3 regions of the Arthrobacter sp. C152 genome follow, and region 3 is predicted to be linked to each of the others. Evidence: predicted binding sites of a transcription regulator. Region 3 holds the regulator's gene; each other region holds the start of a gene.
The links. Region 3 encodes LexA, which represses DNA repair genes until DNA is damaged. Its sites were predicted from a motif close to TCGAACANNTGTTCGA; they were not measured.

Region 1: a site for LexA is predicted at 6,913-6,928, ahead of ACYSM9_RS12060 (HNH endonuclease signature motif containing protein). Genes of this name have one in related genera too.
Region 2: a site for LexA is predicted at 6,665-6,680, ahead of ACYSM9_RS02605 (LexA family protein). Genes of this name have one in related genera too.

What each region holds. Positions count from the first base shown of each region.
Region 1 is NZ_JBTZSU010000015.1:2,415-12,491, reverse strand. Features, by position in the region: gene ACYSM9_RS12090 (ATP-dependent nuclease) at 1-384, shown strand, start outside; gene ACYSM9_RS12085 (DUF3100 domain-containing protein) at 740-2,137, opposite strand; gene ACYSM9_RS12080 (amidohydrolase) at 2,134-3,375, opposite strand; gene ACYSM9_RS12075 (aldehyde dehydrogenase family protein) at 3,383-4,930, opposite strand; gene ACYSM9_RS12070 (NAD(P)-dependent oxidoreductase) at 4,969-5,895, opposite strand; gene ACYSM9_RS12065 (MurR/RpiR family transcriptional regulator) at 5,945-6,841, opposite strand; gene ACYSM9_RS12060 (HNH endonuclease signature motif containing protein) at 7,044-8,489, shown strand; gene ACYSM9_RS12055 (phosphatidylinositol-specific phospholipase C/glycerophosphodiester phosphodiesterase family protein) at 8,683-9,549, shown strand; gene ACYSM9_RS12050 (hypothetical protein) at 9,587-10,077, shown strand, end outside.
Region 2 is NZ_JBTZSU010000002.1:241,660-251,736, reverse strand. Features, by position in the region: gene ACYSM9_RS02635 (cyclase family protein) at 44-1,075, opposite strand; gene ACYSM9_RS02630 (fumarylacetoacetate hydrolase family protein) at 1,072-2,034, opposite strand; gene ACYSM9_RS02625 (VOC family protein) at 2,042-3,061, opposite strand; gene ACYSM9_RS02620 (ABC transporter substrate-binding protein) at 3,273-4,451, opposite strand; gene ACYSM9_RS02615 (lmo0937 family membrane protein) at 4,710-4,856, shown strand; gene ACYSM9_RS02610 (Y-family DNA polymerase) at 4,913-6,211, opposite strand; gene ACYSM9_RS02605 (LexA family protein) at 6,220-6,651, opposite strand; gene ACYSM9_RS02600 (HAD family hydrolase) at 6,808-7,626, shown strand; gene ACYSM9_RS02595 (hypothetical protein) at 7,728-7,991, shown strand; gene ACYSM9_RS02590 (glycerophosphodiester phosphodiesterase) at 8,034-8,846, shown strand; gene ACYSM9_RS02585 (hypothetical protein) at 8,843-9,169, opposite strand; gene ACYSM9_RS02580 (DUF6480 family protein) at 9,305-9,541, shown strand; gene ACYSM9_RS02575 (EAL domain-containing protein) at 9,596-10,077, opposite strand, start outside.
Region 3 is NZ_JBTZSU010000017.1:36,925-47,001, forward strand. Features, by position in the region: gene miaA (tRNA (adenosine(37)-N6)-dimethylallyltransferase MiaA) at 1-95, shown strand, start outside; gene dapF (diaminopimelate epimerase) at 139-1,083, shown strand; gene ACYSM9_RS13070 (class I SAM-dependent methyltransferase) at 1,055-1,678, opposite strand; gene hflX (GTPase HflX) at 2,118-3,698, shown strand; gene ACYSM9_RS13080 (ATP-dependent DNA helicase) at 3,691-5,751, shown strand; gene lexA (transcriptional repressor LexA) at 5,759-6,493, opposite strand; gene ACYSM9_RS13090 (LysM peptidoglycan-binding domain-containing protein) at 6,928-7,308, shown strand; gene ACYSM9_RS13095 (histidinol-phosphate transaminase) at 7,412-8,530, shown strand; gene hisB (imidazoleglycerol-phosphate dehydratase HisB) at 8,607-9,233, shown strand; gene hisH (imidazole glycerol phosphate synthase subunit HisH) at 9,230-9,991, shown strand; gene ACYSM9_RS13110 (hypothetical protein) at 9,992-10,077, shown strand, end outside.

The DNA.
Region 1 (10,077 bases), on a different contig from region 3:
TCATACTGGGCAGATCCCAGCGTCGTCGCTCATCATTTCGGCTTGTCCGCTAATGATGCCGAGCATCTGATAGAGGAAGCGATCAAACGAGCAAGTTCTGGTGACGATGCAATTCAGAAGGTACGCAAAAAGCGAAACGAAGCGCTGCAAAAGCTCAACAGGGATGGAACCCTTCCGCATTTCGGAGACGAACAGGTACTAAGCGAGGCTACCCGCGATGGCCAACAATATGCCGTACTGGGGAAGAAGTTCGTTTCCGAGCTTCGCAATGTCGCCGCGGAGCGTAAGTTCGCTAATGCAAACACCTTTGGAAAATCGGTTCCGCCACAATCACAGCCCTACCTGGCTGACGACCTGAGAGTGATTCTTAACTCCTGCCTATAGCGACGTGCCAGCACGTTCATCAGCCAGAGGTTCATCAAGCCGCAAGCCTGAGGCAAATGAACGATGCAGTCCTTTCATCCCGTTGCGCAGTCACTGCCTGATCGGTGGCAGCTACGAAAAAGTGTGCCACCACAACTAATAGGCCCACGGAGTTCCATCTCTGGTTGCTCACCAGGGCAACACCAGCGACTTCGGCGGCTCCAGCAGTTCCCCCCGCTCGTTGCGCCTGAGCTTCGCATGCTCGGTTGGGGGAATTGAAACCCCCATCTGCAAAACGAGAGCGGACGACGCCGGGTCCCACCCGCCGTCGTCCGCTCCGCTTAAGCCGCCCAACAAAGGCGGCCTGCAAACTACCTCAGTGCCACAACCCCAGCGCGAACTCCGCAATAACCGTAGCCAGCAGGAACGACGCCGTGATGGCCACCAGCCCCACCGGGATGATCTTCCAGCCAATGTTCTTCAGCAGCGGGATGTCCTTGCCCAGGGACAGACCGGCCAGCGTCAGCATCACGGTCGCGATGGACAGGAAGTCCACGGTCTTCACTGCCGCGTTCAGCGGCTCTGCTGCGAAGAACCACGGGCTGGAGATGTAAGCGCCGATCGTCGTGATGAACACAATGGCCGAAATCTTACGGGTGACCTTCGCCAGCGCAATGCCCACCAGGACCAGCGCCAGCAGGATGACATACCCCACCACGATCGACAGGCTAAGCCCCTTCGCCGCCACCGCCGCCGTGCCGATACCCAGCACTGTCAGCACGGACAGCGAAAGCCACAGCGGCAGCTTGATCTCCGCAGATGACGCAGCCACCCGCTCACGGAACCGCCGGTTCTCCTCCGCCTGGGCGGCCTCACGCTCGGCAGCGGAAGCAGAGGCGGCGGACCCAGCGCTACCAGCCGGGGCCGCAGAGCCACCAGCACCAGCAGCCACAACCTCCCGGCTCTGCTGCTTCCGCGTCAGCACCCGGTAGAACTTGTCCGCCAGCGGCAGCGCAATGTAGATGCCCACGTACACGCCCAGCACGGTGGTGATCAGGTTGGACACGGCGGCCATGCCCAGGATCGCCTCCTGGTCGGCCGGGTAGGCGGCGGTGATGCTCGCAGCGGAGGCAGCCATCATGGACCCGGACCCCACGCCGGCGCCCATGGCCAGCGCCAGCGGATCGAAGATCTTCCAGTTGGACACCAGCGACGTCAGCAGCGTGATGAACACGGCACCGAACAGCGTCCCGAACACGTACATCGCCAGCACGCCGCGGTACTGGTCCGAATCCGGCCCGTACTTCTCGGACACCATCGCGAACGACGGCTCACGGTCCAGCGAGAACGTGGCGCCCACGGTCGCCTTGCCCATCCGCAGCAGCACGGCCAGCGGCAACGCCAGAACGATGGTACCCAGCAGGTGCCCCACCTCCTGCAGCAGCAGCGCCGGGCCGGCCTTCAGCAGCGTGGGCAGGCTGGGGCCGATGTTGAACGCCAGCCGCGCCACCAGCAGCAGCACGGCCACGCCCACCAGGGCAGCAGCCACACGCTGCAGGTCGATCCCCAGCGGCTTGAACTTCTGGATGGACACCAGCAGGCCCAGGATCAGGCCCCACACCATGGGGAAAATGATGATGGCGCCGATGCCAAGATCGATCTTCGCCTGCCCAATAAACTGCACGGCAAGGGCAATCACAAACGCCAGCGCGGCGATGGGGATGGTCAGCCTGGTGCCGGCCGTTTCGGTCCGGGCTGTTTTAACAGTGCTCATGATGCGCCTTCCTGGGTGACAGCTTCCTGGGTGGAAGTACGACGGCGGTACGCCGCTTGGGTGAAGCGTTGACGTTGGGTGGGGGTTGAGGCAGCGCCGGCGACGGTCCAGGCCAGCGCGGTGGCGGCGTCGAACATCACCCCGTACGCCTGGGGAGTGTCCGCCAGGGCGGCGAACGCATGCGAGTGGATGGGAACGTCCGCGCCCGGAATGCTCAGCCACGGATGCAGGGACGGGATGACCTGGGAGATGTTGCCCATGTCCGTGGACCCGCCGCTCAGGCCGGAGGACCGGGACGTGTCCTTCCCGAACGCATCCATCGCATCCGTCCAGTGCCCGGCCAGGTCGTCGTCCTGGACCAGCGGCTCGTACAGCGGCTCGGTGTCCTCGAACTCAAGGGTGGTGCCGGTGGCCAGAGCCGCACCTTCAAAGCAGCGCCGCACCCGCTCCAGCAACGCGTGGAACTCGGGCAGGGTGAAGGCGCGGCATTCGAACTCCACCACGGCTTTCTCCGGGATGATGTTGGTGACGTGCCCGGCCTCGGCCACGAAGCAGGCAATCCGGTGGTCGGACGGGATCTGCTGGCGCAGCAGGCCGATCGCCACCTGGCTGAGCACCGCGGCGTCGGCGGCGTTCACGCCCTGGTGCGGTGCCGCGGCAGCGTGCGCCGCCTTGCCGGTGAACGTGGCCTTGTACCGGCCCACGGCCTGGGCGCTCGTGCCGGCCGGGTTGTAGGTGAGCCCGTCCTGCACCGGGTGGACCATCAAAGCCAGCCCCACGCCGTCGAACGCTCCCCGCTCCAGCATCAGCGCCTTGCCGCCGCCGTGCTCCTCCGCAGGGGTGCCGATGGCCTTGAGCGTGATCCCGAGTTCGTCCACCAACGGCCGCAGCGCCAGGGCCGCGGCCACGGACGCGCCGGCAATCAGGTTGTGCCCGCAGGCGTGCCCGATCCCCGGCAGCGCGTCGTACTCCACGCACAGCGCCACCGTGAGGTCGCCGCTGCCCGCAGTCGCGGTGAAGGCGGTGGGCAGGCCGCTCGTGCCGCGCTCCACCTCGAAGCCGCCCTCCTCCAGCAGCGCCGCGATGGCCTCCGCGGACCGGACCTCCTCGAAGGAGATTTCCTTGAAGCCGTGGATGTCCTTGGCCAGCGCCTCCACCTTGGGCTTCCAGCGTTCGACGCCGTCCGCCAAGGCAGTGCGCAAAGCACCTGCGGCCGTGGTTGTGTCTGTCGTATCCATGGGTCTCCTAGTAGGACAGCGAGGGGAAGGGGGAGCCGGCGGCGCGTGTGGGCACCCAGACGGCCTTGGTTTGGGTGTACTCGTCCAGGACGCCCGGGCCGGAGGAGCGGCCATGGCCCGAATCGCCGAAGCCGCCGAACGGAACCGCCACGTGGATGGTCTTGTACGCGTTGATCCAGAACGTCCCGGCCTTGACCTCGCGGGCCACGTGGTGGGCACGGGACACGTCCGAGGTCCAGACCGCCCCGGCGAGGCCGAAGTTCGTATTGTTCGCCCGGGCGATGGCTTCGGCCTCTGTGTCAAACGCATCGGCCCCGACCACAGGCCCGAAGACCTCCGTGGTCTCCAGCCGGTTCTGCGGGGTGACGCCGTCCAGGAGCGTGGGCATCACCCAGTGGCCGCCTTTCAGGGCCGGGCCGCTCACCGACTCCGGCAACGTGGCCCCCGTGAGGCGGCGGCCGCCGTCGTTCATTCCCGCCTCGATCAGGCCGGTGACCGTGGCGAACTGCTGGGGGGTGATGATGGGGCCCACCTCGGTATCCGCGCTGAGCGGATCGCCCACGCGCAGGAGGGCGGCCTTGGCGGCCACTATCTCCACGAACTGCGCGTGCACGCTGCGCTCCACCAACAGCCGCGACCCTGCAACGCAGGACTGCCCGGCGCCGGAGAAGATGGCGGAGATGGCGCCCTCGGCGGCGCGCTCCAAGTCGGCGTCGGCGAAGACGATGTTGGCGCTCTTGCCGCCGAGCTCCAGCAGCGCCGGGATGCCCGCCTGCGCTGCGGCCACGGCCACGCGGCGTCCGGTGGGCACGGAACCGATGAAGCTGACCTTCCCGACGCGCGGATCGGTGGTGAGTGCCGCGCCCACGGTCTGGCCCAGGCCGGCTGCCACATTGAACACACCCGCGGGCAGGCCCGCCTCGTGCGCGATCTGGGCGAGCCGGACGGACGACGCCGGGGTGAACTCGCTGGGCTTGATGATCACCGCGTTGCCCGCGGCGAGAGGGGCGGCGGAGTTCCAGCCGGCCGTGAACATCGGCGCGTTCCACGGGGTGATGGCGACGACGACGCCCCACGGCACCCGCTCGGTGTAGGTGTGCCAGTTGCCCGGGACGGGAATGGTCTGCCCGGTGAGCTTGTCTGCCCAGCCGGCGTAGTAGCTGAACATTTCGGCAACCTTGGCTGCCTCCGCACGGGCATCCCGGATGGGCTTGCCGGTGGTGGCGGATTCCAGGATGGCCAGTTCTTCGGCGTGCTGTTCCACGGCGCGGCTGACGTTGCGGAGGACGGCGGCCCGCTCGAAACCGTTCATCGCGCCCCAAACCCTGGCGCCCGCCGTCGCGCTTTCGAGGATGGCGTTGGCACCCTCGGCGCCGGGGTCCGCGTAGGTGGCGAAAGGCTCGCCGGTGGCTGCGGCGGTGAGGGTGATGCTGTCCCCGCTGCCGGTAACGACGCGGCCGTCAACGAAGGCGCCCAGACCGGACGGGAAGGCGGCGTCCAGGACTGCTTTGGCCGTGGCGGCAGAGGAGGACGTTGGTGCTGTGGTGATCGTCAAGATGCTGATTCCTTTGGGGGCTGTATCGCTGGGGTGCTTCAGGCGGCGGTTGTGGATTCGGGGGCGCCGGTGTTCGGCGCGCCGGCGGGGGTGATGGCGGGGGCCACAGTGCGGGCGATCTCGGTGAAGTCGGCTTTCGGGCCGAGCACCGCCAGGGCGTCCTGCCATTGGTTGGCGACGGTGGCGAGGAGCGCCGGCTTCTCGCCGATCTGTTCGGCCACTTCGACGGCGAGGGACGCGTCCCGGGCCATCAGGCCCATGGAGAAGCCGGAATCGTGGCTGCCGGTGAGCACCCAGTTCGGGTACATGGCGGCGGAGACCTTACTGCCGCCGGATGCGCCGCTGATGCCGGCTGCGGCGGTGGCGGGGTCGATCCCGTAGGCCTTTGCCACGCCCAGGGCCTCGCCCACGGAGGCCAGGTTGGCTGCGGCCAGGACGTTGTTGAGGAGCTTGACCACATTGCCGCTGCCCGGTCCGCCGATGTGGCTGAAGTTGCCGCCGGTCAGGGCGAGCAGGACTGGTGTGGCCGCTTCCAGGGCGGTTTCCGTGGCGCCGACGAAAGCACTGAGCGAACCGGTGGCGGCGCCGTCGCGGCCGCCGGATACGGGTGCGTCGATGAAGGCTGCGCCGTGGTTTTCCGCGAGTTCGGCCATGCGCTTGCTGGTGGCGGGCTCGGAGGTGGTGGTGTCGATGATGGCCACGGTTCCCGGGACTGCCAGCAGCTGCGGCACGGTGGTTTCCACCATGCTGGCGGCGGGCAGGGACAGGACTGCGTAGGGGGTTCCGGCGACGTCTGCCAGGGTGTCCGTGGTGGCGATGCCGGCTGTTTCGGCAGCCGCACGGGCGGCGTCCGACGGGTCGAAGCCGGTGACCTCCCATCCTGCCTTGTGCAGCGTGGCGGCCATCGCTCCGCCCATGGCGCCCAGGCCGATCACGGCGACGCGGCGGTTGTGTGGCTCGTTCATGTAGGGATACTCCTGAAATCCTGTTGGGTGTTCTGGGTGTTGCGGGCAGTTAGTCGAGGTAGATGTCGAGGTCTTTCCAGAGCTGCTGGGTCCGGCGGATGGTGGCCCGGCTGCGCTCCGGATGGGCCGCCTCCATGCCGGCCAGCAGTCCGTAGACCAGGGAGTTCGCGGCGGTGACCGACTGAAAGAAGGAGATGCCTTCGGAGGCCACCACCAGGAGGTGGTCGGCGGCGGAGGCCAGGCGGCCGCTGCGCAGGTCGCTGATGGCGATGACGGTGGCGCCGGCCTGTTTGGCGGCTTCGGCGGCGATGATGATGTGCTTCACCGAACGCCACATGTTGATGACCACCAGGACGTCCCCGGGGCCCAGGCTGTTGGTGCTTGACGCGAGGTGGACGCCCGCACGGTTTTCCAGCGTGATGGGGTAGCCCATGGTGGAACCCAGGTGGGCCATGACGCCGGCAGGCCCGGCGAAGGAACCAATCCCGACGACGGTAATGGACTTTGCTGCCGCCATCGCCTTGATTGCCGCCTCGGCTTCCCCGGGGGTGTTGGAGTCCAGCGTCAGGCGGAGGTTTTCGATGTCGTGGTTGATGGCTTCGAAGAGCGGGCTGCGGGTTTCGCCGTGCTCGGTGAGGGTGTCTTCGGTGGAGATCATCACGAGGTAGCGGGACCGCAGTTCGCGTTGCAGGTCCGGCCACCCGCGGTAGCCCAGGTGCTGGGCCGTCCGCACCACCGAAGAACTGTTCACGTCGGCGCGCTGGGCGATCTCGGCGATGTCCGCGTAGGAGGACAGCTGCGGGTTGCGGCGGATGACCTCAACCACGCGGCTCTGCGCCTTGGTCAGGGGAACGTCCGGCAGCGCATCGCCAAGCCACGCGTGGGAGCTGATGCCGGCTTCGCTGGTTTCTTCCGCGGCGTTCTCGTCGACGGCGTTGGTGTTCACGGGCTACCTGTCCTGTAACGCAGATCACTCTGCAACTGCAATTGCATCTAATGTACTCTGCAATTTCGTTTGCGAACAGGGTTTCGGGTTTCCGGAATGTAAAACCTTGGCCCACGCGGGCAGTTTTGGGCCGACGCGGACCGGTCGGGCCCATTGTGGCGGTGGAACTTCGAATGTCAGACCCCCATGACAGAGTTTGGCTATGGAGACAACAGCGGTAGTCGGAGCGGGAGGCAGGGCGGGATTGGCCGCTGCCGTCGCGTCCCTCGACGCGCTGGTGGACGAACTGAGTGGAGTTGCGGACCGTTCTTCAGAAGCGTTGGTTGGTGCTCGCGGGGACGTCCATGATCCGCTTCGGGAACTCGCGGACTCGTGCCTGAACGGCCTCGATGTTGTGGCTCGGATCGAAGCCACCACCGCAGCGGCAAAAGTCCGGCTGCTGGCGACCTACGCGGAGGCGGCAGACGCGCTGGAGGCGCCAGCGCAAACTGCGTACGAGTCCTCCGCGCGGGAAATGAGCCAGGTGGCGGAGGTTGCCTGCGCGCTCACCGTCGGGGAACGTGCCGCCTCCGCACTGCTTGGCGAAGCCCACGCTTTGACCACTTCCTTGCCAGCCGCGCTGGATGCGTTGCAGGCCGGCAAGATTTCATGGCAGCACGCCCGGATCATCGTGGATGAAACCACCGGGCTGGACACTGCAGCCGCCGCTGCGCTGGAGGCGCACTTCCTGGACCCCGAGACTCCGAACGCGGCCAGGGGTGCCGCCGCGGGGGAGCTGGTGCCGGCACGTTTCCGGCGGAAGGTGCGTGCCTGGAGGGAACGCCACCATCCGGAGTCCCTGGAGATCAGGCACGCGAAGTCGGTAGAAGACCGGCGGATGGAGTACTCCCCGGACCGCAACGGGATGGCCTGGATCTCGCTGCATATGGCCGCGGACAAGGCCTGTGCCATCTGGAACAGGACGTCCGCCCTGGCCCGTGGGCTGCAGGGGCCGGACGAGCCGCGGACCCTCACCCAGATCAAGGCGGACGTAGCGGCCAAGTTGCTGCTTGGTGAGGCCGGCCACTCCTCCGGGCCCGGGCCGTCCCTCAAAGCGGATGTGCTGGTCGCGGTGCCGGTATTTTCCGCCATGGGCGTCACGGAGGAGCCCGCAGAGCTTGATGGTTACGGGCCGATCCCAGCATCGATGGCGCGCAAACTTCTTGCGGAAGGTGCCGGCTCGTTCTACCGGGTGCTGGTGGACCCGCGGGACGGGGCGCCGCTGGAAATCGGCCGCACCAGCTATCGGCTCCCGGAATCATTGAAGCGGTGGTTGCGGATGCGCGATGGAAAGTGCACCTTCCCCGGCTGCAGCAACCCCAGCCAGGACAATGAAGCGGACCATCTCACCGCTTGGGAACACGGCGGATCCACTGGCATCAGCAACCTGGGGCAGTTGTGTCCCAAACACCATCGGCTCAAACATCGAACTGGCTGGACTCCCGGGCCGGCCACCGAAAACCAGCCGCCCGGCTGGACCTCGCCCACCGGCCGCCACTACAACGCCGAACAAGCGGACGGGGAACCGACTATTTGGCCCCCCGGGTGCCTGCCAAAAGAAACAAGCCCGCTCGAAGCAGTGATCGTTGACTACCTCTTTGCGTCATAAAGTGCTGCTGCCTGCTGCCTGCTGCCTGCTGCCTCACGCTGAAGCGGCAGTGGAGGTTGTTCCCTCTCGTTTACCACCCAGCAACCACCAGGCCGCACACCGTTTCGGCACGCCGACCAGTCTTTTCACGCACCCTTTGCGCCCGGCACACCCCCACCGGGCGGATAATCCCCCGAGGTACCAGGAGTACTCCGTGTTCGTGAAAAGCACCCTCGCAGTTGCCACCCTTCTTGCCTCCCTGGCCGGGACGGCTGCAGTGCCGGCCTCAGCCCAGGCTGAGGCACCCAAGCCCGCGCCCGTCGTCGTCGGCCAGCCCCTCGCCGGCACCCACGCGCACAACGACTACGAACACGACCGCCCCCTGTTCGACGCACTGGAGCACGGGTTCACCAGCGTCGAAGCGGATGTATGGCTGGTGGACGGCGAGCTGCGCGTGGCCCACGACCTCGCCGACGCCAAGCAGGGCGTCACGCTCGAAAGCCTGTACCTCGACCCCCTCGAGGACCTGGTTCGCAGCCAGCCCGGCCACAGCGTCTACCCGCACTGGGACGGCAGCCTGCAGCTCCTCATCGACATCAAGAGCGAGGGCGAGTCCACCTACGCCGCCGTCGAGCAGGAGCTGGCCGGGCACCGCGGCATCATGAGCCGCTACACCGAAGGCAACGTCAAAACCGGGCCGGTCACCGCCGTCATCAGCGGCAACCGTCCGCTGGCCACCATGCAGGCACAGACCCAGCGCTTCAGCTTCTACGACGGCCGCGCCGCCGACCTCGCCTCCGGCCTGCCCGCCGCCCTGATGCCGCTGGTCAGCGACAACTGGACCAAGCTCTTCACCTGGCAGGGCGTCGGCCCCATGCCCGAAGCCGAGCGCGCCAAGCTGCGCGCCTTCGTCGCCACCGCGCACGCCAACGGCTACCGCGTCCGCTTCTGGGCCACCCCGGACCAGCCCGGCGAAGCCCGCGACGCCGTCTGGACCGAACTCGCCGACGCCGGCGTGGACCACATCAACACCGACGACCTCGCCGGCCTCCAGCAGTTCCTCACCGCCCGCGGCGCCTGACCGCCCGCCCGGACATCCGAGAAACAGGACCATCCCCATGCCTTCAAAAACACTGAAGATTACGACCGCGGCCCTCACCCTGGCGCTCGGCCTCCTCGCATCCCAGCCCGCCGTCGCCGACGATGCCCAGGCCAACAATCCCCAGGCGGTGGACAACACCAACGACAGCAGCCAGGCCTTCACCTTCGCCGCCATCGGAGACATCCCCTACGGCGCGGCCGAGATCGCCAAGTTCCCGTCCCGCATCCGTGACCTCAACGCGGACAAGGACCTGGCGTTTGTAGCACACGTGGGCGATATCAAGAACGGCTCCTCGGTCTGCTCCGACGAGTACTTCTCCTACATCCGCACCCAGTTCGATACCTTCACCCACCCGCTGGTCTACACACCGGGCGACAACGAGTGGGTTGACTGCCACCGCACCAACAATGGCGCCTACAACCCGCTGGAACGCCTGGACAAGATCAGGGACGTCTTCTTCAATGAGCCGGGCAAGACCCTCGGCGCCACCATGCCCGTCAAGAGCCA
Region 2 (10,077 bases), on a different contig from region 3:
CCTTTGGTGTGACGGCGTAACTGCTGGGTTGTTGAAGTGAAAACTACCTGACGGCGATCGGATTGACCGGCGATCCGACGGCCCCGGTGATCGGCAGCGGTGCGGCGGTGAGCAGGAAGTCGTACCTGCCGTCCGCCGCGCATGCCTCCGCAAGTCCGTCCGGGTCCCACATCTCGCCGAGGAACAGTCCCAAGTTGGGGATGGCGATCTGGTGGAGGGGCTGGAACGCGGCGTCGAACTCGTTGGGGCGGACCTCGAAGCCCCAGGTGTCGGTGGCGATTCCGGCGATTTCGCTGCGGTGCAGCCAGGGGGCTGTGGTGAAGGACAGCCCCGGTGCCGGGCCGCCCGCGTAGTCGCCCCAGCCCTCACGCCGGACCCTGGTGTGCTGGCCGGTGCGGATCACCAAGATGTCGCCGCGGCGCACTTCGGAGCTGGGACCTTGGATCTCGATGGTCCGCTGGAAGTGTTCGGGGGTGATGGCGAAGCCGTCCGGCAGTTCGCCGTCGGTCCGTCCCAGTTCGGGGCCGAGCGCGCGGCCGACATCCAGCAGCACGCCGCGGGTGACTATCTTGGCGGCGGCGGTTTCGATGCCGGTGACCAGGTCGCCTTCGGAGGTGACCACGTCCCCGGCGGCGCGGCCGTTCCACGCCTTGCCCTGGTCGAAGATGTGGCCCAGGCCGTCCCACTGCGTGGAGCACTGCAGCGGCATGGCGATCACGTCGTCCGCGCCGCCGAAGCCGTGCGGGAAGCCCTGGTTGCCGCGTTCGGCGTCGACGCCGGTGTCGGTCATGGTGTGGACGGGGTTGGTGCGGCGGCGCCAACCCTTCTGCGGGCCGTTGGTGTCGAACGGCTGGGACAGCGAGAATGCCTCGCCTGTTTTCACCACGGCTGCGGCCTCGACGCGTTTGGCGGCGTCGATGAAGTTCAGGGTGCCAAGGACGTCGTCGGCGCCCCAGCGGCCCCAGTTGTTGTGGGCGGCGGCCATGGCGCGGATGCTGCCAAGCGGATCGTCACGCCGGATAACCGGGGAATCCGTAGATTCCCCGGTGCCGGTGGCTGTGTCTTGGGTGGTCACTGCGTGCTGCTTTCGGTTGGAGTTTCGTCCTTGCAGTGGATGAGCTGGGTGCCGAGCCCGGTGATGGTGCCTTCCATGACGTCGCCGTCCTGCAGGAGCCGGCCCCAGTGCTGGCCGTTGCCCGCGGGGCTGCCGGTGAGGACCAGGTCGCCCGGACGCAGCGGCATGATCTGGGAGGCTTCGCTGACCAGCTTGGCCACGCCGAAAATCATGTCCGAGGTGGATTCGTCCTGCATCGCCTTGCCGTTGAGCTTAAGGGTGACCTGCACGTCCTGGGGGTCGCCGAAGAACTTGGCCGGTACCAGCAGCGGGCCGGTGGGCAGGAAGCCCGGGGCGTTCTTGGCGCGGTACCAGTCCGAGCCGATGGCCGGCATGTCCTTGCGGAACACGTACTCGCGCGTGGTGATGTCGTTGACCATCGTGTAGCCGAAAACGAACTCCAGTGCCTCCTCGGGGGTGACCCGGAAGGCCGTCTTCCCGATCACGGCCGCCAGTTCCAGCTCCCAGTCGTGGGACTTGGAGTAGGAGGGCAGGGTGAGGTCGTCCGTGGCGGAGGCCACCGCCGTCGGCAGCCCGATGAAGAAGTACGGCGTGCCCTGGCCGGCGCGCTTGTCCATCATGGCCGCCGTCGCGGTGCGCACCTCCTCGGCGTCCTCGCCGGGTTCGCGGTGGGCGACGGCGAGGTCGATGACGTGCTTGCGGTAGTTCGCGCCGGTCTGCAGGATCTGGGCCGGTTCCACGGGGGCAAGGATTTCGACGTCGGCCGGCGCCAGGCCAGTGCCTTCAACTGCGGAGGCGGCCAGAGCATCCAGTTCCGCTTCCGTGGTGTCCCAGTGCTCAATCAGGGAGTTGATGTCCCCGTCCAGCGGCAGGACCCTGTCATCAACCAGCAGGCCCGTGCGGGCCTTGCCGGCTCCGGGCTCCTGGTAGCGGATGAGAGCGTACGGTGTTGCTGCCATGGTGCGCTCAGCCCCGGCCCTGCTTGGCGTACGGGTTGAGGAGGGCTTCCTTCATTTCCGGCGAGGCGCCTTCCTCGGTGGCTGTGAAGCCCTCCGCCAGCGGGAAGGATTCGGTCATGGAGTGCGGCATGGCGCCGTTCTTGTAGAAGTTGTTGGAGCCCTCGGACGGCTTCCAGGTGTTGGCTTCCCAGTCCGGCACGTAGTTGCGGTAGCCGCCGGAGTTGAGCTCCACGCGCAGGCCGGACGGTTCGCGGAAGTACAGGAAGTTCTGCTCGCCCACGCCGTGGATGGAGGGGCCGTATTCCATGGGGGTGCCGTTTTCCATCATCACGTCGGCGGTGCGGAGCAGGTCCTCGGTGGTGTCCACCCAGAAGGCGATGTGGTTGACGCGGCCGGGGCGGCTGGAGGTGTCCAGGACCACGCCCAGGTCGTGGGACTTTTCGTTGGTTGTCAGGACGGAGAAGACCGTGATGGGGGCTTCGTCCAGGTCCACGAAGGCCATGACGCGGAAGCCCAGGGCGTCGTTGTACCACTTGGCGAAGCCGCGGACGTCGGAGCAGGCCACTGTGACGTGGTCCAGGAAGCGCGGTGCCGCGGCGTGGCTGCTGCGGCGCTCGGGCCGGTCCGGGTAGGTGGATTCGAAGCCGGGTTCTGCCACGAACTTGTCCACGTCATAGAACAAGCGCATGTGGTGGCCATACGGCCCGGTGAATTCGTAGGCCTTGCCGTAGCCGTGGCCGCCGGCGGTCCAGGTGCCCTGCACGCCGGTCGCTTCCACCCGCTGGGCGGCGGCTTCCAGGGCGGCCTGGGAGTTGGTGCGCCAGGCCATCCGGCCCAGGGAGGCTTCGGGGCCTTCAATGACCACCAGGCTGTAGCGGTAGTAGTCGCCCCAGCAACGCAGGTAGACGTTGCCGTCCACGCGGTCGACGATGCGCATGCCGAACTTTTCCTCGTAGAACCGTGCCGAGGCTTCCACGTCCGGGCTGGTGATCTCGAGGTGGGCAAGATGGGAGAGGGGAGTTTCCACGATGAAGTCCTTCTGGGTTACTGGCTGCGGGTTGTTGGTGCAGGTCCTGTAACTACAGTGAGGCACTTCATATATCCGGGGAAGGCGACCTTTTCGATATCAACTATCAGTGCTGCGGATAGCTTCGGGAGGGCTAACCCCATCGATTGCTCTGTAGATGCCGTTTTGGGTGCTCAAAAGGACATTTACGGAGCAATCGATGGGGGTGGGACTACTCCTTGCCGAGTCCGGCGGCAGAAGTCTTCTCCGTCGCGACGCTGTTGAGGGCGCGGAGGTCGAAGATGCCGTTGATGTCGGCCTGCCTGGTGGTGCCGGCGGTTACGCCGTCGGCCAGCAGCTTTTGGTAGGTGCCGGCCAGCGGGTCCACGGTGAACACGATGTTCTTCAGGGAGCGGTCTATCACGTCGGCCTTCAGCTCGGCGCCGGCCGCTTCCTTGAGCGCTGCGTTGATGACCGTGGCCTTTTCCGTGGCGGATGCGCTGTCCAGCCATTCAACCGACTTCACGTGGCCCTTCAGCAGCGCTTTGACGGTGTCCGGGTGGTCTGCCGCGAACTTCCGGTTCACGATCAGGATGGTGGTGGGGAACTCGCCCGGTTTGCCGGACAGGGAGCCGTCCCACAGGTCCTTCTCATCCACCAGCACCTTCGCCCCCGCGGTCAGCACCAGCCGTGACGCCCACGGCTCAGGCAGCCACGCGCCGTCGAGCTTTCCGTCCTGGAACAACTTCAGGGTCTGGGCGTTCTCGGTCGGGTTGATGGCGACGTCACCGCTGCCGTCGACATTGGTTTTGTAGCCCTGTGAGCTCAACCAGGCGCGGAGCGCGACATCCTGCGTGCCACCCAATTGCGGCGACGCGAGGGTCTTGCCCGTGAGGTCCGCAGCGGAGTTGATCTCCGGCTTGACCACCAGCTGGGCGCCGCCGGCGGCAGCCCCGGCGATGATGTTGATGGACTCGCCCTGGCTTTTCACGAAGGAGTTGATGGCCGGGTTGGGACCGATGTAGGTCGCGTCGATGGCGCCCGCGTTCAGGGCTTCGATGGCTGCAGGACCCGCATTGAACACCTGGGTGCTGAGCCTGGTGCTGCCGAGCTCGCCGGCGATAAAGCCCATGCTGACGCCCACCAGGGCCGGGGCGTGCGTAACGTTGCCAAAGTAGCCGAGCTTCAGCTCGGCGGCGGGGCTGCCGGCGGGGGCAGCCTCCCGGCCGGCGGCGGGCGTGCCGCCGTTGACGGCGGAGGCGACGGCGGCACCCCCGCCAATCAGGGCGACGACGGCTGCCGCGATGCCGATCTTCAACCCGAGGGGGCGCTTGGCCTGCGCCGCCTGGCCGGCGACGATACGGGTGGAGCCTTGCTGGTTTTGGGGACTCTTGTCCTGCGGGTTTGCCATGGGGAAATCCTTTGTTGGGCGGATGCTGAGACGAGATTACGGAGCACCCGGCACCCCCACAATCGTCCTTGTCGCAGTGGTTCACCGGGCGACGCGAACGCTCAACGCGGCGTCGCGGGGCGTCAAGAATCGTCGCTTGGCGTCTTCGTGCCGGGCCGGCCGGCGCCGTCCTCCGGAAAGCCGGCCCTGATTGTTTGGCGCACCGCTGGGTACGTATCCGGCATGGGGGCTATGGAAAACTAACGCAAGGAGACGCTCATGTTGCTTTGGATCGCTATCATCATCGCCGTTCTCTGGCTCCTCGGACTGCTCGCGAACATCGGCGGCGGCCTGATCCACATCCTCCTGGTCGTGGCGGTGGTCGTCCTCATCTTCCACTTCCTGCGTGGGAGGACCCGCGTCTAAACACGCTCCGGTTCCCGCCGCTGACCGGCGCGGCAGCGGCGGGATGCGTCAGGAGTTCAGGCCGCCTTCACCAGGGGCAGTTCGTCCCAGTGCGTGGTGTACCGCGGCGAGCGCATCTCCCGTTTCATGGTCCAGTCCAGGCCGGACCTGATGCCCGCGTGCCCCAGCCCGATGGACCCCCGGCCAAACCGGCGGCTCACGTCCTCAAGCAGGGGCCCGATGCCGCGTTCCTCGTGCCGGTTTTCGAACAGCTCCAGGGGTGGCTGGTTGCCGGTGGGCCGCAGGTCGGTGAGCATCAGGCCCGCCTTGGCGTACTTGAGCCCCTCCCTGATGCTGGGAAGCAGCCCGTGTGCAGCCCTGGTGAGCAGGAGCGGATCCGCCGTGGGCATGGGAAGGGCCACGCACACGGACGGAAAATGTTGTTCATGGTCCCTGAACGGCGACGTGGCGGCGTAGGCGGTCAGGACTTTCGCCTGCAGCCCATGCTTGGAGAGCCTGGCGCTTGCCTGCTGGCCGTAAATGCTGAGTACCTCGCGGAGGCCGGCGGCGGTGGTTACGGGCGTGGCGAAGGAGCGGGAAAAGATGAGCTGGTCCCGCCCGATGCGCTCCTCCTCCATGGGGATGCAGGGTGTGCCGCGCAACTCCAGGACCGTGCGCATCACGACCACCGAAAACTTGTCCCTGATGGCCACAGGATCTGCGCGCACCAGGTCCTGGACGGTAAAGATGCCGATGGCGTTGAGCCGTCTGGACAGCCGACCAGCGATCCCCCAGAGCTCGTCCACGGGGAGCCGGGCCATCAGCCCTTCCCGGACCGGGGCGGGGACCGCGTCCCAGAGGCACACGCCGCCGAAGGCGGGATTGTTCTTGGCCCACTTGTTGCACAGCTTGGCGAGGGTCTTGGTGGGGGCGATGCCGACGCAGACCGGCACGCCCACGTTGCGGCGGACGGCGTCCTTGATCCGCCGGCCCAGGGCGAGCAGCTGTGGCGGCCCGCCCTTGACGCCCAGGAAGGCCTCGTCGATGCTGTACACCTCCAGCCAGGCCGAGTACCTGCCCAGCAGCTCCATCACCCGTGAGCTGATGTCCCCGTACAGTTCGTAGTTGCTGGATCTTGCCACCAGCCCCCACTCCCTGGCCCGGGGCGCGAGCCTGAACCATGGCTCGCCGGTGGCAATGCCGAGCGCTTTTGCCTCGGGCGAGCGGGTCACCGCGCAGCCGTCGTTGTTGGACAGCACCACCAGCGGCCTCCCCTCCAGGGAGGGATCGAAGGCCCGCTCCGCGGAGGCATAGAAGCAGTTGACGTCAACATGCGCGATCTGCGGCATCTGCCGCATGGGAGCAGGCTTAGCCATCATGCTCCTCACACATGGTGCAGGCACCTGGTGGCCACGCCCCAGATGGTGAGTTCCGACAGTGCTGCGACCTGGATGTCCGGATACTGAGGGTTCTCCGCCTGGAGGATGACTCCAGCAGCCGTGATCCGCAGCCGCTTGACTGTGAGCTCCCCGTCCAGGACCGCAACCACCACCGAACCGTCCTTGGGCTCAAGCGCCCGGTTGACGATCAGTTCGTCGCCGTCGCTGATGCCGGCACCTTCCATCGAGTTCCCGGTCACCCGGACCACGTACGTGCTGGTGATGTCCTTGATCAGGTGCGCGTTGAGGTCGATGCGGCCGTCGAAATAGTCCTGCGCGGGGGAGGGGAAGCCCGCCGCGACCGCCACTGGCGAGATCAGCACCGAGAACAGCGAGGCGCCCGCGTCTATCACGCGGGGACCGACAATAACGCCCACAACACACCTTTATTCGAATATTTGTTCGATAAGTTCAGTGTAGCGCCGAGCCCCGACAACGGGCACCCCACCCCCGCCTTTCCCGGGCCGGCCCCACGGCGTGGTGCTTCCGCGCTGTCCGCGCCACGGCGGCGGAACCCCACGTAGACTTGCAGGATGCGGCTGGTTGCAAGCGATATTGACGGAACGATTCTCGGGCACGATGGAAAAATCAGCCCCCGCACCGTCCGCGCCTTCCACGCCTGCCGCGATGCCGGCGTCGAACTCGTCTTCGTCACCGGCCGGCCGCCCCGGTGGCTCCACCCGCTGGAGGAACAGCTGGGCCACACCGGCCGCGTGATCTGCTCCAACGGAGCCGTGGTCTGGGACCTGGAAGCGGACCGCCTGGTCTCCGCCCGCACTCTCTCCCTCGACGCCGTCCTGGAAACGCGCCGCATCATCAAAAAGCTCCGCCCCGCCGCGCTGTTCGCCGCCGAAACGCTCACCCGGTTCCACCTCGAACCTGGCTTCATCGAGAACGAATCCAGCGAGCTGCTGGCCCAATTCACTCCGGCGCCGCTGGCGGAAACCCTGGCCAACGACGATTCCGTGGTGAAATTCCTCGCCATTGTCCGGGACGGCACGCCTGACGAATTCCTCGCCGAGGTGGGTCCCGCCGTCGGGCACCTGGCCGCCGCCACCCACTCCTCGCCCGGCGTCGCCATGCTCGAACTGTGCCCGCCGGGGGTCAACAAGGCCGTCACGCTGGCCGAGTACGCCGCGGCCCTGGGCATCGACGCCGCCGACGTTGTGGCGTTCGGCGACATGCCCAACGACATCGAGATGCTCCGCTGGGCCGGGCACGGCTACGCGATGGCCAGCGGCCACCCTGAGGCCATCCGCGCGGCAAACCTGCAGGCACCGCACTTTGATGACGACGGCGTGGCGCAGGTCCTGGAGGCACGGCTCGCTTCCCTTGGGGTCCAGTCTTCCTGAACCCCGCCACCATACTTCCAGCTGGCGCTCACCTGGCGTTTACCTTTCCCCCGTAGCGTGAACCGGAGCAGGCACCTTCCTGCGGCTCAAGGGGGTTACCGATGGCAAGGAATACCAGGCAGCATGCAGCGGATGCGCCGCTGCGCACAGCAATTCCGGCTCCGCACTGGAAGCAGCTGCGCCAGGGCGACCGGGTCCGTGTGGTGCTCTCGCCCGGCTTTGAGGCCGGCGGCATCGTGGACACCATCACCGCGGACCACACTGCCGTCTGGGTGCACCTGGACGGCGGCCGCGGCCGGACCCTGCTGCACTGCGGCGACGGCGTGGACATCGTTCCGTGCGGCGAGACCGACTGCCGCGATTGACGTGCCGGGACTGGCGTCCCGGGCCCGGGGTACGCTCACAGTGTGACCCTGCCCTTCTTTGACCATGCGGACGACGGCGGCCGGCGGCTTCCCATCGCCATGGCCCACCGCGGGTTTTCGGCTGAGGGGCTGGAGAACTCCATGGCGGCGTTCCGCGCCGGCGCCGACCTCGGCTTCCGCTACCTCGAAACAGACGTGCACACCACCGCAGACGGCGTTCTGCTGCTCTTCCACGACGAGACGCTGGACCGTGTCACGGACGGCCGCGGCCGCGTGGCGGAACTCGCGGCGGCGGACGTGGCACGGGCCAGGATCAACGGCCGCGAACCCATCCCCACGTTCGATGAGCTGGTCACTGAGCTCCCCGACGCCAGGCTGAACCTCGACGTCAAGGACTGGGGCTCGGTCCAAAGCACCGCCGCGGCCATCGAACGGCACCAGGTGCACCACCGGGTGCTGGTTGCCAGCTTTTCGGACCGGCGACGGCGGGCGGTGCTGAAGCTGCTGAGCCAGCCGGTGGCGTCTTCGGGGGGCGTAGCCTCCAACGCCTTGTTCACCTTCCTCGGCCCGCTGCTTCCCGCGCCGCTCTTCCGGCCGCTCATGCGCCGGATCCTGCACGACGTCCATGCCCTGCAGGTGCCCGTCCGCTACGGCCGCATCCCCGTTGTGACGCCGGGCTTCATCCGGCGGGCCCACGCCCTGGGCCTGGTGGTGCACGTCTGGACCATCAACGAGGCGGACGAGATGCACCGCCTCCTCCACCTGGGCGTCGACGGCATTGTCACGGACAGGGCGGACCTGCTGCGCGGCGTGCTCATGGAGCGGGGCGAGTGGCCCGCCGGGCCGGAGGGCTAGCTCCGGTCCCCCTTCGCCGGTCCCGTGGCGTCCCCGGCCAGGCCGCCGTCGTCGTTCCCTTCGCCGGCGTCTGCCTCGTCAGTGTCCCCGCCCAGCGGGATGCTGGACACCGGACCCGGGGCCGGGCCAGCCTTGAGGCCCGGCGCCTTCTGCTTCTCCGCTTCCATGGCGTTGGAGCCCTCGCTCAGGGACGAGTGGACCTCGACGTCGTCGTTGGGGTCCGTGGGGTCGGGCACGTCCAGTTTCTCGGTGGGCCTGGATGTCCCGGCCAAGTCCTCCATGGCGTTCTCCGCTGCCTTGCCGATGCTGTCGCCGATTCCCATGTGACTGCTCCTTCCGGGATCACCGCCGGCACCCCAGCGGTGCGCGGCCCTACTCACCCAGAATTATCAGCATGCTTACGATTAGTCCAGAGCTGGGGAACCGAACCGCAGCCGGAGAGGAAGGACAGCAGCGCCGTGAGCACTTACCATCCGGAAAAAGACCCCGCCAACCCTGACCGCCCGGGAAAGGACGACGCTGGGGGCGCCGAGGCCGGCCTCGACCAGCAGCGCCGCAGGGAAGCCGGAGGATCGCCAAACCCCGATCCTGCTGAAGGCAACATCACGGGTTTGGAACCGGGCGGGGGAGTCCCGCCGGGGGAGACGCCGCCCGCGGAAGGCCAGATGAGCCGGGACCAGGGCCACTCCGAATAACGGGTCAAGTGCGGGCGGGGCCGGGAACCGGGCCCGTTGCTCCGCCCGTGCAGATCAGGAAAAATCCTTGCCGTTCCGGACGGTCCTCGACTCATCGGGACCGGGGAGGTGCCGCTTGAGCCCATCCAGGTCCAGCCTGCTGTTCCAGTTGGCCCAGTCCTCCGGCCGCACCGAAGGCCGCCCCAGCAGGTATCCCTGCCCTGCGCTGACCCCCAGCTCGGTGAGGACCTTGAGCTCGCCCACCGTTTCAATTCCTTCGGCCACCACCGTGATTCCCACCTGGTCCGTGAAGTCCACCAGGCAGGCCGCGAGGGCGTGCTGCAGGCCGTCGTTGTCGACGTCGCTGATGACGTTGCGGCCCACCTTGAGGAAGTCGGGGCGCAGGTGGAGCATCCGGCTGAGCGCGCCGGCCCCGCTGTGGGTGTCATCCATGGCGATCCGCAGCCCTCTTTCCCGGAGCGGATTGATCGCGGAGATAAACTGCAGATACTCCTCTTCGGGAATGTCCTCCGTCAATTCGAGGACAACCCTGTTAA
Region 3 (10,077 bases):
GGCAGCTCACCTGGTTCCGCGCCGATCCCCGCATCAGCTGGCTGGACTGGCAGGACCCGGACCTCACCGCAAAGGCCGCCGAGCTGTGCAGGTAGGCGGGTTTCAACACCGGCAGCATCCGCCGCTACGCTTGACACCATGGATGCCACCCCCGCTGAAACTCCCGAGTCCGCCTTCCGTACATTGGGCGGGCTCCGCTTTTCCAAGGGGCACGGCACCGGCAACGACTTCGTCCTGGTCGCCGATCCCGAGGGCACGCGGGTCATCGACGCCGGCCAGGCGGCCGCGCTCTGTGACAGGCACCGCGGCATCGGCGCCGACGGCCTGATCAGGGCAGTGCCTTCGCGCTTCCTTCCGGAGGGCCGCGAACTGCTCGCCGGCACCCCGGACGCGGAATGGTTCATGGACTACCGCAACGCCGACGGTTCGCTGTCCGAAATGTGCGGCAACGGCGTGCGGGTGTTCGTCCACTTCCTGCGCAGCGAGGGCCTGATCGACCTGCCCGACGGCGGATCGCTCACCATCGGCACGCGCGGCGGGGTCAAGACCGTGGTCCGCACCGGGGACGGCTACGCGGTGGACATGGGGCCGTGGGAGTTCATCTTCCCCGGCGAAGCCAGCGCCAAGGCCATGGACTCGCTGGTCACCGCCGACGGGCTGGAGGTTCCCCGTCCGGCGCTCTCCGTGAGCATGGGCAACCCGCACACTGTGGTGGCCCTGGCCGAGCTATCCGAGTTGGCCGGCACCCGGCTGTTCACCGCGCCGAAGGTCGATCCCGTCCCTGCCAACGGGACCAACGTCGAGTTTGTGGTGCCCGCCGAACCGCTGGTGCACGATGGCATCGGTACCATCACCATGCGCGTGCACGAACGAGGCGTGGGGGAGACCCAGTCCTGCGGAACGGGGGCGTGTGCTGCCGCGGTCGCCATCCGGCACTGGGCCGGGGCCGAAGCCCCTGACACGTGGCGCGTCCACGTTCCCGGCGGCGTGGTGGGCGTGAAGTTCTTCGCCGGCCCGGGAGGCCACGAGCACGTAGAGCTCAGCGGCCCCGCCGTCATTGTGGCGAGCGGGACGCTTTCCTGACAGCCAGGATCCGGAACGACTTGGACGTCGCCTCGCGGGACACCGTGAAGGACTCGTCCAATTCGGCCGCCAGCCAGCGCTGGAGCGAATCCGAACCCAGGTTCTTCTGGACCACCAGCCACGCCGTCCCGCCGTCGGCCAGCCGCGGAAGCCACAGCTTCAGCAGGGCATGCAGCTGATCCTTGCCAATCCGGATGGGCGGGTTGGACCAGATCGTGTCGAAGCGCACCTCGGGGTCCACTGACTCGGGCGTCCCCGCGACGACATTGGACAGGCCCAGGGACACTGCGTTCTCGTTGGTCAATGCGATGCAGCGTTCGTTGACGTCCACGGCGTACACCTTGGACTGCGGGGCGAGCAGCGCCATGGTGAGGGCCACCGGACCCCAGCCGCAGCCAATATCCAGCAGGTTGCCTGCCTGGTGCGGCGGCGGCACCTCGGCCAGGAGCACGGCGGTTCCCTTGTCGATGCCGTCCGGGCTGAAGATGCCGGTGGACGTCTGCAGCTTCCGCGCCTGGCCTGCCAGTTCCACCGTGAGGGGCTTGCGGGAGAAGGGGCCGGCGGGGGACGCGCTGAAATAGTGTGCGGACTCCATAACTGGCCAGAGTAGTTCCCCTTGGAGCGTAATGGGAAACCGCGCGCAATCCCCTCTGCTAGGGTTGAAGGCATGTTCTTGATCTTCGAGTAGCCGCGGCGGGCCCTGCCCGCCCCGCAGCCTGTCCTCCAGCGACAGACCGTCCCGCAGCGATGCAGGTGAACCACGCCTTCCGCTTGTGCACCCGGACCAGACGCCCGCCGTTTGTTCCGGACGCCGGACAAACTCGAAGTCAGCCCATCGCCGCACTTCCGCCAGTTCTCCGGCCTTCCCTGCCGCCCGCATGATGCGGCACCCGTTTCCCGCCCGGCATCGTTGCCCGCGGCGCGAGTACACCAGGAGGACATGCATGACCGCAGCTCGTCAGCCCACCGCGAATTCTTCAGCACACTCGACCAATCGGCACTATTCTGGAACTGCCGAATCTTCAAAGGAGACCATGACCAGCCAGCCCAACACCGGTTCCGATCCAGCCGCCCAGGACATGAGTCCTGCGGAAATCCAGGCTGTTATCGACCGGATCCTCGCCAAGGACGTACCGGCCAGGAACGTCGGCACGCCCGGCGGTGAAGGCAGCGGCAACGGAAAACGGGTCCTCGGTACAGCGCAGGCCATTTCCCGCATTGATGAGGAACACAGCGCGTTCGACGGCGACCAGCAGGACCTCGAGGAACGCCGCGCCCTGCGGCGTACGGCCGGCCTGTCCACCGAACTTGAGGACGTCACCGAGGTCGAATACCGCCAGCTCCGCCTGGAGCGGGTAGTGCTGGCAGGCCTCTGGTCCGAGGGAACGCTGGCGGATGCCGAAAACTCGCTGCGCGAGTTGGCCGCCCTCGCCGAGACCGCCGGTTCCGAGGTTCTCGACGGCCTGGTGCAGCGGCGGGACAAGCCGGACCCCGGCACCTTTCTGGGATCCGGAAAGGCCCAGGAGCTCAAGGACATCGTCATGGCCACGGGCGCGGACACCGTGGTGGTCGACGCCGAACTGGCGCCGTCCCAGCGGCGCGGACTTGAGGACATCGTCAAGGTCAAGGTCATCGACCGGACGGCCCTGATCCTGGACATCTTTGCCCAGCACGCCAAGAGCCGCGAGGGCAAGGCCCAGGTTGAACTGGCCCAGCTCGAATACCTGCTTCCACGGCTCCGCGGCTGGGGCGAGTCGATGTCCCGCCAGGCCGGTGGCCAGGTGGGCGGTGCGGCCGCAGGCATGGGTTCGCGCGGCCCCGGTGAAACCAAGATCGAACTGGACCGCCGGCGGATCCGCACGCGCATGGCCAAGCTGCGGCGGGAGATCGCCGCGATGAAGCCCGCCCGCGAGACCAAGCGCGCCAACCGCCGTCGTAATGAAGTCCCGTCGGTGGCCATCGCCGGGTACACGAACGCCGGCAAGTCCTCGCTGCTCAACCGGCTCACCGACGCCGGTGTCCTCGTGGAGAACGCCCTGTTCGCCACGCTCGACCCCACCGTCCGCAAAGCCGAAACGGCCGACGGCCTGGGGTACACGCTGGCCGACACCGTCGGGTTCGTCCGTTCCCTGCCCACCCAGCTCGTGGAGGCGTTCCGGTCCACCCTTGAAGAGGTGGCGGATGCGGACCTGATCCTGCACGTGGTCGATGTGTCCCACCCGGACCCGGAAGGGCAGATCGCAGCGGTCCGCAAGGTCTTCAGCGAAGTGGACGCCCGCAAGGTGCCCGAGATCATCGTGCTGAACAAGGCCGACGCCGCCGACCCCTTCGTCGTGGAGCGGCTCAAGCAGCGCGAGCCGCGGCACGTGGTGGTCTCGGCCCGCACGGGCGAGGGGATTGCCGAGCTGCTGAAAGCCATCAGCGACTCCATTCCACGGCCCAGCGTCAAGCTCGAGCTGCTTATCCCTTACGACCGCGGGGACCTCATCAGCAAGCTCCACGACTCCGATGCGGAAATCATCAGCCTTGACCATGGGGAGACGGGCACGAAGGCCGTCGTGATGGTCCGGGAAGGCCTCGCGTCCGAACTGGAACCATTCGCCAGCAATGACTGACCCCGTGGCACGCAACGCCACGGAAACGCCCGGCGGGCAGTTCGTGATCGAGCTGCTCGACCGGGCCGTCGCGGGCATGGGCGGCCAAAGCCGCGAAGGACAGCACGAAATGGCCCGGCAGGTGGCACGGGCGATCGAAACCGGGAACCATTTGCTGGTCCAGGCCGGAACGGGCACCGGAAAGTCCCTGGCGTACCTGGTGCCGCTCATCGCCCACGCCCTGGAAAGCAACAAGCCGGCGCTCGTATCAACGGCTACCCTGGCGCTGCAGACACAGATTGTGGGAAGGGACCTGCCCCGGCTCCTGAAGAACATCGGCCCTGCCCTCGAACGGCCCGTCAAGGTGGCGCTGGTCAAGGGCCGGTCCAACTACGTCTGCCGGCACAAGCTCGACGGCGGCTTCCCGTCGGATGAGCCTGCCGAAGGCCAGCTCTTCTCCCTCGGCGAAGACACCAGCGTCCCGCACTTTGCTGCCGCGGTGGGGGGCCCGGCATCCCAGCTCGGCAAGGAAGTGGTGCGCCTGCGCGAGTGGGCGGAAAAGACGGCTACCGGCGACCGCGACGAACTGCTGCCCGGGGTCACCGACCGCGCCTGGCGGCAGGTCTCGGTCACCTCGATGGAATGCCTGGGGGCACAGAAATGCCCGATGGCCGCCGAATGCTTCAGCGAACGGGCGCGCCAGGACGCGGCCGAGGCCGACGTCGTGGTCACCAACCACGCCATGCTCGCCGTCAGCGCCTTCGAAGGGCTGGCAGTCCTGCCCGAGTACGACGTCGTGGTGGTGGATGAAGCGCACGAACTCCAGGACCGTGTCACGGGCGCCGTCACCGGCCAGCTGTCCGTGGCGATGGTCCATGCGGCGGCCGCCGGCGCCAGGAAGCACACCGCCATCACCGTTGACGCGCTGAACGCCGCCGCCGCCAACCTGGAGCTTGCCCTGGCCGGTGCCCCGGGCGGCTTGCTGCCCAACGGCCTGAACGATGAACAGCTGGACTGCGTGGACCAGTTGCGGGAAGCGTGCCGTGCGGCGCTGTCCGATTCGAAGGGGGACAGCAACAGCACGGCCGACGGCGGACGGCAGCTCGCCCGGTCACGGCTCATGCTGATCCTGGAACTGTGTGAGCGCCTGATCGCCGCCCGTGAAAACCGCGAGGTGGTCTGGTTCTCCCGCGCCGGCACGTTCGACCCGGGCCAGGGGTACTCGCAGCCCGACGACAACGCGCCGGTGCTGATCAACATCGCTCCGCTCTCCGTCGCCGGGAGGCTGCGGGAAGGGCTGTTCGCCGGGCACACGGTGGTGCTGACGTCCGCCACATTGGCCATCGGTTCCGCGTTCGAACCGGCGGCGGGCGGCCTTGGCCTGGTCGGCGATGGCGCCCCCAGCTGGACCGGGGTGGATGTCGGTTCGCCGTTTGACTACCCGCGGCAGGGCATCCTGTACGTCGCTGGCCACCTCCCCAAGCCGGGCCGCGGTGTTTCGCCCGAAGCGCTGGCCGAACTGGAGGCGCTCATCAAGGCCTCCGGCGGGGGCGCGCTGTGCCTCTTTTCGTCGCGCCGCGCGGCCGAGGAAGCCGCGGATGCCCTCCGCGCGACGGTGGGTGTGAAAATTCTGTGCCAGGGTGAATCCACCATGACGGCGCTCGTCAAGCAATTCGCCGACGAACCGGACACCTGCCTGTTCGGAACCATGTCGCTGTGGCAGGGCGTGGACGTTCCCGGCGGCTCGTGCCGCCTGGTGGTGATCGACCGCATTCCCTTCCCGCGGCCGGACGACCCGCTCATGACGGCGCGTTCACGGGCCGTGGCGCAGGCGGGCGGCAATGGCTTCATGTCCGTTTCTGCCACGCACGCCGCAATCCGGCTGGCCCAGGGGGCCGGCCGGCTCATCAGGTCAACGGGGGACAAGGGCGTGGTGGCAGTTTTGGATTCACGCCTGGCCACCGAGCGGTATGCGGGTTTCCTGCGGGCTGCCCTGCCGCCGTTCTGGTCTACCACGGACAGGGACAAGGCCCTGGCAGCGCTGAGCAGGCTGGGGGCCGAAGCCTCGAAGTAGCTGGGGGTCAGAGGGAGCGCAGGACCGAGACCACTTTGCCCATGATGGTGGCGTGGTCTCCCAGGATGGGCTCGTACTGCGTGTTCTGCGGGAGCAGCCAGGTGTGGCCGTCACGCTGGCGGAAGGTCTTGACCGTGGCTTCGTCATCCAGCAGGGCAGCCACGATGTCTCCGTTGGCTGCGTCAGCCTGGCGCCGGACCACCACCCAGTCGCCGTCGCAGATGGCAGCATCCACCATCGAATCCCCGGCCACCCTGAGCATGAACAGCTCACCCTGGCCAACCAGCTGGCGGGGAAGCGGCATGACATCTTCAACCACCTGGTCTGCAAGGATGGGCCCGCCCGCGGCAATGCGCCCCACGAGGGGAACCATGGCCGTATCAAGCGCAGTGGGCAGTTCGGTGATGGTTGCCCCCGCACCGGGAGCCTGCGGAGCGGCTGAGGCGTCTGCCTTGCCGGCGCCCCGGTCCAGGGTGAGCGGCATCAGTACTTCCATGGCCCGGGGCCGCTTCGGGTCCCGGCGCAGGTAGCCGAGCTTTTCCAGCTGCGAGAGCTGATGGGTCACGCTGGACAGGCTGGCGAGGCCGACGGTGTCACCGATTTCGCGCATGGAGGGCGGGTAACCGTTCTCGTTGACCGACCGCTGGATGGTTTCGAGGATCTTCTTCTGCCGGGGTGTCAGGCCCTTGGCGGTCCTCTTGTGCTGCGGGGCCGTCCTGCCTCCGGCGGCTGCTGCTGCCATAAACGCCAATGCCTTTCGGTTGCCACCGGACCTCGGGCAGCGCACTGTGCAACGGCGCGGCCCGGAGGATCCCCCACCATCAATGTCAGACCCTGCTGGTCAACTTTCAGAGTGGTTGTTCTTGATGTCAAAGCTAGGCCAGCCACATCGCATTTTCAAACATTTGTTCTAGCGAGTCTCGACATTGTTCGTTGATAAGTGCTAAAACTGAACCAGCAAAGTTCGAACATGTGTTCTAGTCCGCGTCCTTCCGTTCGAAGATGCCACCGGAAAAACGCTTCCGGGGCGTTCGTCGACAGGGTGGACGCGGCGGGTGCGGAAGGCATTTCCGCCGGCACCCGGCCGGTTTGGTTGCAGCACAGTATTGGTCCAGGAGGGCTAAGTTCATGTCAGCTTTATCTCTTCCCCAGGTTTCCCGTCCGCGGCCGCTGCCCATGCCCCCGCTGCTGTCCCAGCCCCGGGCGCGGCGCTCCGGCTGCGGCGTGCCGGCCGCGCCGCTCCGGCTGACCCGACGCGGCCGGATCGTCCTGATCGGGATTCCGGCCATGCTCCTCGCGGTGCTGCTCCTGTCCCTGGCGATGTCCCTGTCCGGGCTCTTCAATTCCCCGGCCAAGGCCTCGGATTCCGCCGCGGACCTCCGGTTGACGCCCGCCGTCACCCTGACAGTGCAGCCCGGGCAGTCGCTCTGGTCCATTGCAGGTGAGGTGGCGCCGGAGCGCGACGCCCGTGATGTTGTGGCGGACATCGTCCAGCTCAACAACCTTCCTGCCGGTGCCGTGCTGCCGGGGCAGCAGCTGTACGTACCCACCCGCTGACCCGCCCGGCGCCGGCCGCCCGCCGGGCGGCAGGGACGGCTGTTGCCGGCCAGCGGGAACCGTCACATTTTCCGGTCGCTGCCGGGGCCACTAAACTGTTCAGGTGAACGACCAGCTAGAACGTCTGAACCGGCTTCCCCTCCGCAGCAACCTTCGCGGGCTCACACCCTATGGGGCGCCGCAGCTGGACGTCCCCATCCTCCTCAATGTCAACGAGAACACCCATGGCGTGCCGGCCGATGTGCGTGCAGCCATCACCGCCGCCGTGGCGGAAGCTGCCGCAGGCCTGAACCGCTACCCGGACCGGGAGTTCACGGAACTGCGGGAGGCGCTGGCCGAATATCTTGGACACGGACTGGACAAGTCCAACGTGTGGGCAGCGAACGGCTCCAACGAGGTTCTGCAGCAGATCCTCCAGGCCTTCGGCGGCCCCGGACGCACGGCCCTGGGTTTCCCGCCCACGTACTCGATGTACCCCCTCCTCGCCAGCGGAACCGACACCCGCTACATCACCGGTGAACGCGCAGGCAACTACGACCTCAGCGCCGAATCAGCGGCCCGCCAGGTGAAGGAACTCCAGCCGAACCTCGTGTTCCTGTGCTCCCCGAACAACCCCACCGGGACAGGGCTGGGCCTGGACGTCGTCGAGGCCGTCTACGAGGCTGGAACAGACAGCCAAACCATTGTCATTGTGGACGAGGCCTACCACGAGTTCGCCCACGAGGGTACGCCCAGTGCACTGACCCTGCTTCCCGGCAGGGAGCGGCTGATCGTCTCCCGCACCATGAGCAAGGCCTTTGCACTGGCGGGTGCCCGGCTCGGTTACATGGCCGCTGCCCCGGAAGTCACCGATGCCCTTCGCCTGGTGCGGTTGCCGTACCACCTTTCCGCCATTACGCAGGCCACCGCCCTCGCCGCCCTTCAACACCGGGAGGCCCTGATGGCCGAGGTCGAGGACATCAAGAAGCAGCGGGACCGCATCGTCGAAGGCCTGACCCGGATGGGCCTGACGCCCGCGTCCTCAGACTCCAACTTCGTCTTCTTCGGCGGCCTGGAGAACCCCCACCAGGTCTGGCAGGAACTGCTGGATGCCGGCGTGCTGATCCGCGACGTCGGGATCCCCGGCCACCTGCGGGTGACCGCGGGCACCGAGGCGGAAACCACAACCTTCCTTACCTCGCTTGAGCGGATCCTTGCGGGCCAGGCCGCGCTTCCCGCCTAGACTTGATGCAGCGGCGCCTGAAGCGGCGGCGCTGGACGCCTTGAACCACACCCACTCCCCAAAAGGACCCTTCACCATGAGTTCCACCGGATCGAACGCCGCCGAGGCCAGGACAGCCCGCATGGAGCGCGCCACCAGCGAGTCGTCCGTGCTCGTGGAAATCAACCTCGACGGAACCGGTGTTTCGGACATCGACACCTCGGTCCCGTTCTACGACCACATGCTCACGGCGCTGTGCAAGCACTCCCTGATCGACATGACCGTGAAGGCCACCGGGGACACGCACATCGACGTGCACCACACCGTCGAGGACACCGCCATCACCTTCGGTGAAGTCCTCCGCACCGCGCTGGGCAACAAGGCCGGCATCCGGAGGTTCGGCGAGGCCACCGTGCCACTGGACGAAGCGCTGGCGCACGCCGTCGTCGACGTCTCGGGCCGCCCGTACCTGGTGCACGGCGGCGAACCCGCTGGCCAGGAGTACCACCTGATCGGCGGCCACTTCACCGGTTCCCTGACCCGGCACGTCTTCGAAGCGATCACCCTGCACGCGGGCATCTGCCTGCACATGAACGTGCTCGCCGGCCGCGACCCCCACCACATCGTCGAGGCGCAGTTCAAGGCCTTCGCCCGGGCCCTGCGCGCCGCCGTCGAACCCGACCCCCGCGTCGAAGGCATCCCCTCCACCAAGGGTGCGCTGTGAGCGGCCAGGTCCTTAAGGACGGCGCCATCGTCGACCCCACGGCCTCGCAGAAGCTCCCCTCTCCCGAAGGCAAGCCCACCGTGACGGTGCTGGACTACGGTTCGGGGAACGTCAGGTCCGCAGTGCGCGCCCTCGAGCGCGCCGGCGCCGAGGTGATCCTCAGCGCCAAGCCGGAGGACGTACTCAATGCCGACGGCCTCGTGGTGCCCGGAGTGGGCGCCTTCGAGACCGTCATGCGCGAACTCAAGGCCGTGGACGGGATCCGGCTCATCGGCAGGCGGGTAGCCGGTGGCCGCCCCGTGCTGGGAATCTGCGTGGGCCTGCAGGTCCTGTTCGAAGCAGGCGTGGAACACGGCACCGAAGCCGAGGGCATCGGCGAATGGCCCGGAAAAGTGGAAGCGCTGCCGGCGGACGTTGTGCCGCACATGGGCTGGAACACCGTCACGGTCCCCGAAGGCTCCAAGCTCTTTGCCGGCGTCGAAAACGAGCGGTTCTACTTCGTACACTCCTACGGCGTGCAGGAATGGAATTTCGACGTCATCCAGCCCCGGATGGCACCGCCCCTGGTCACCTGGTCCGAACACGGCGCCCCGTTCATCGCCGCCGTCGAAAACGGCCCGCTGTGCGCCACCCAGTTCCACCCGGAAAAGTCCGGCGATGCCGGCGCCCGGCTCCTGCGCAACTGGGTGGAAGGGCTGCGCAAGCCCGGCGCCGGCCAGTCCGCCAGCGGGACCGCCGGCACCGGCAGCGACGCCTGAATGTGGTCCGTCCTGCTGATGGGCCTTGCCGGCCTGCTGATCGGCGGCGCCATCTCCTTCCGGCAGCAGCGCAAGCCGCGGTGGAC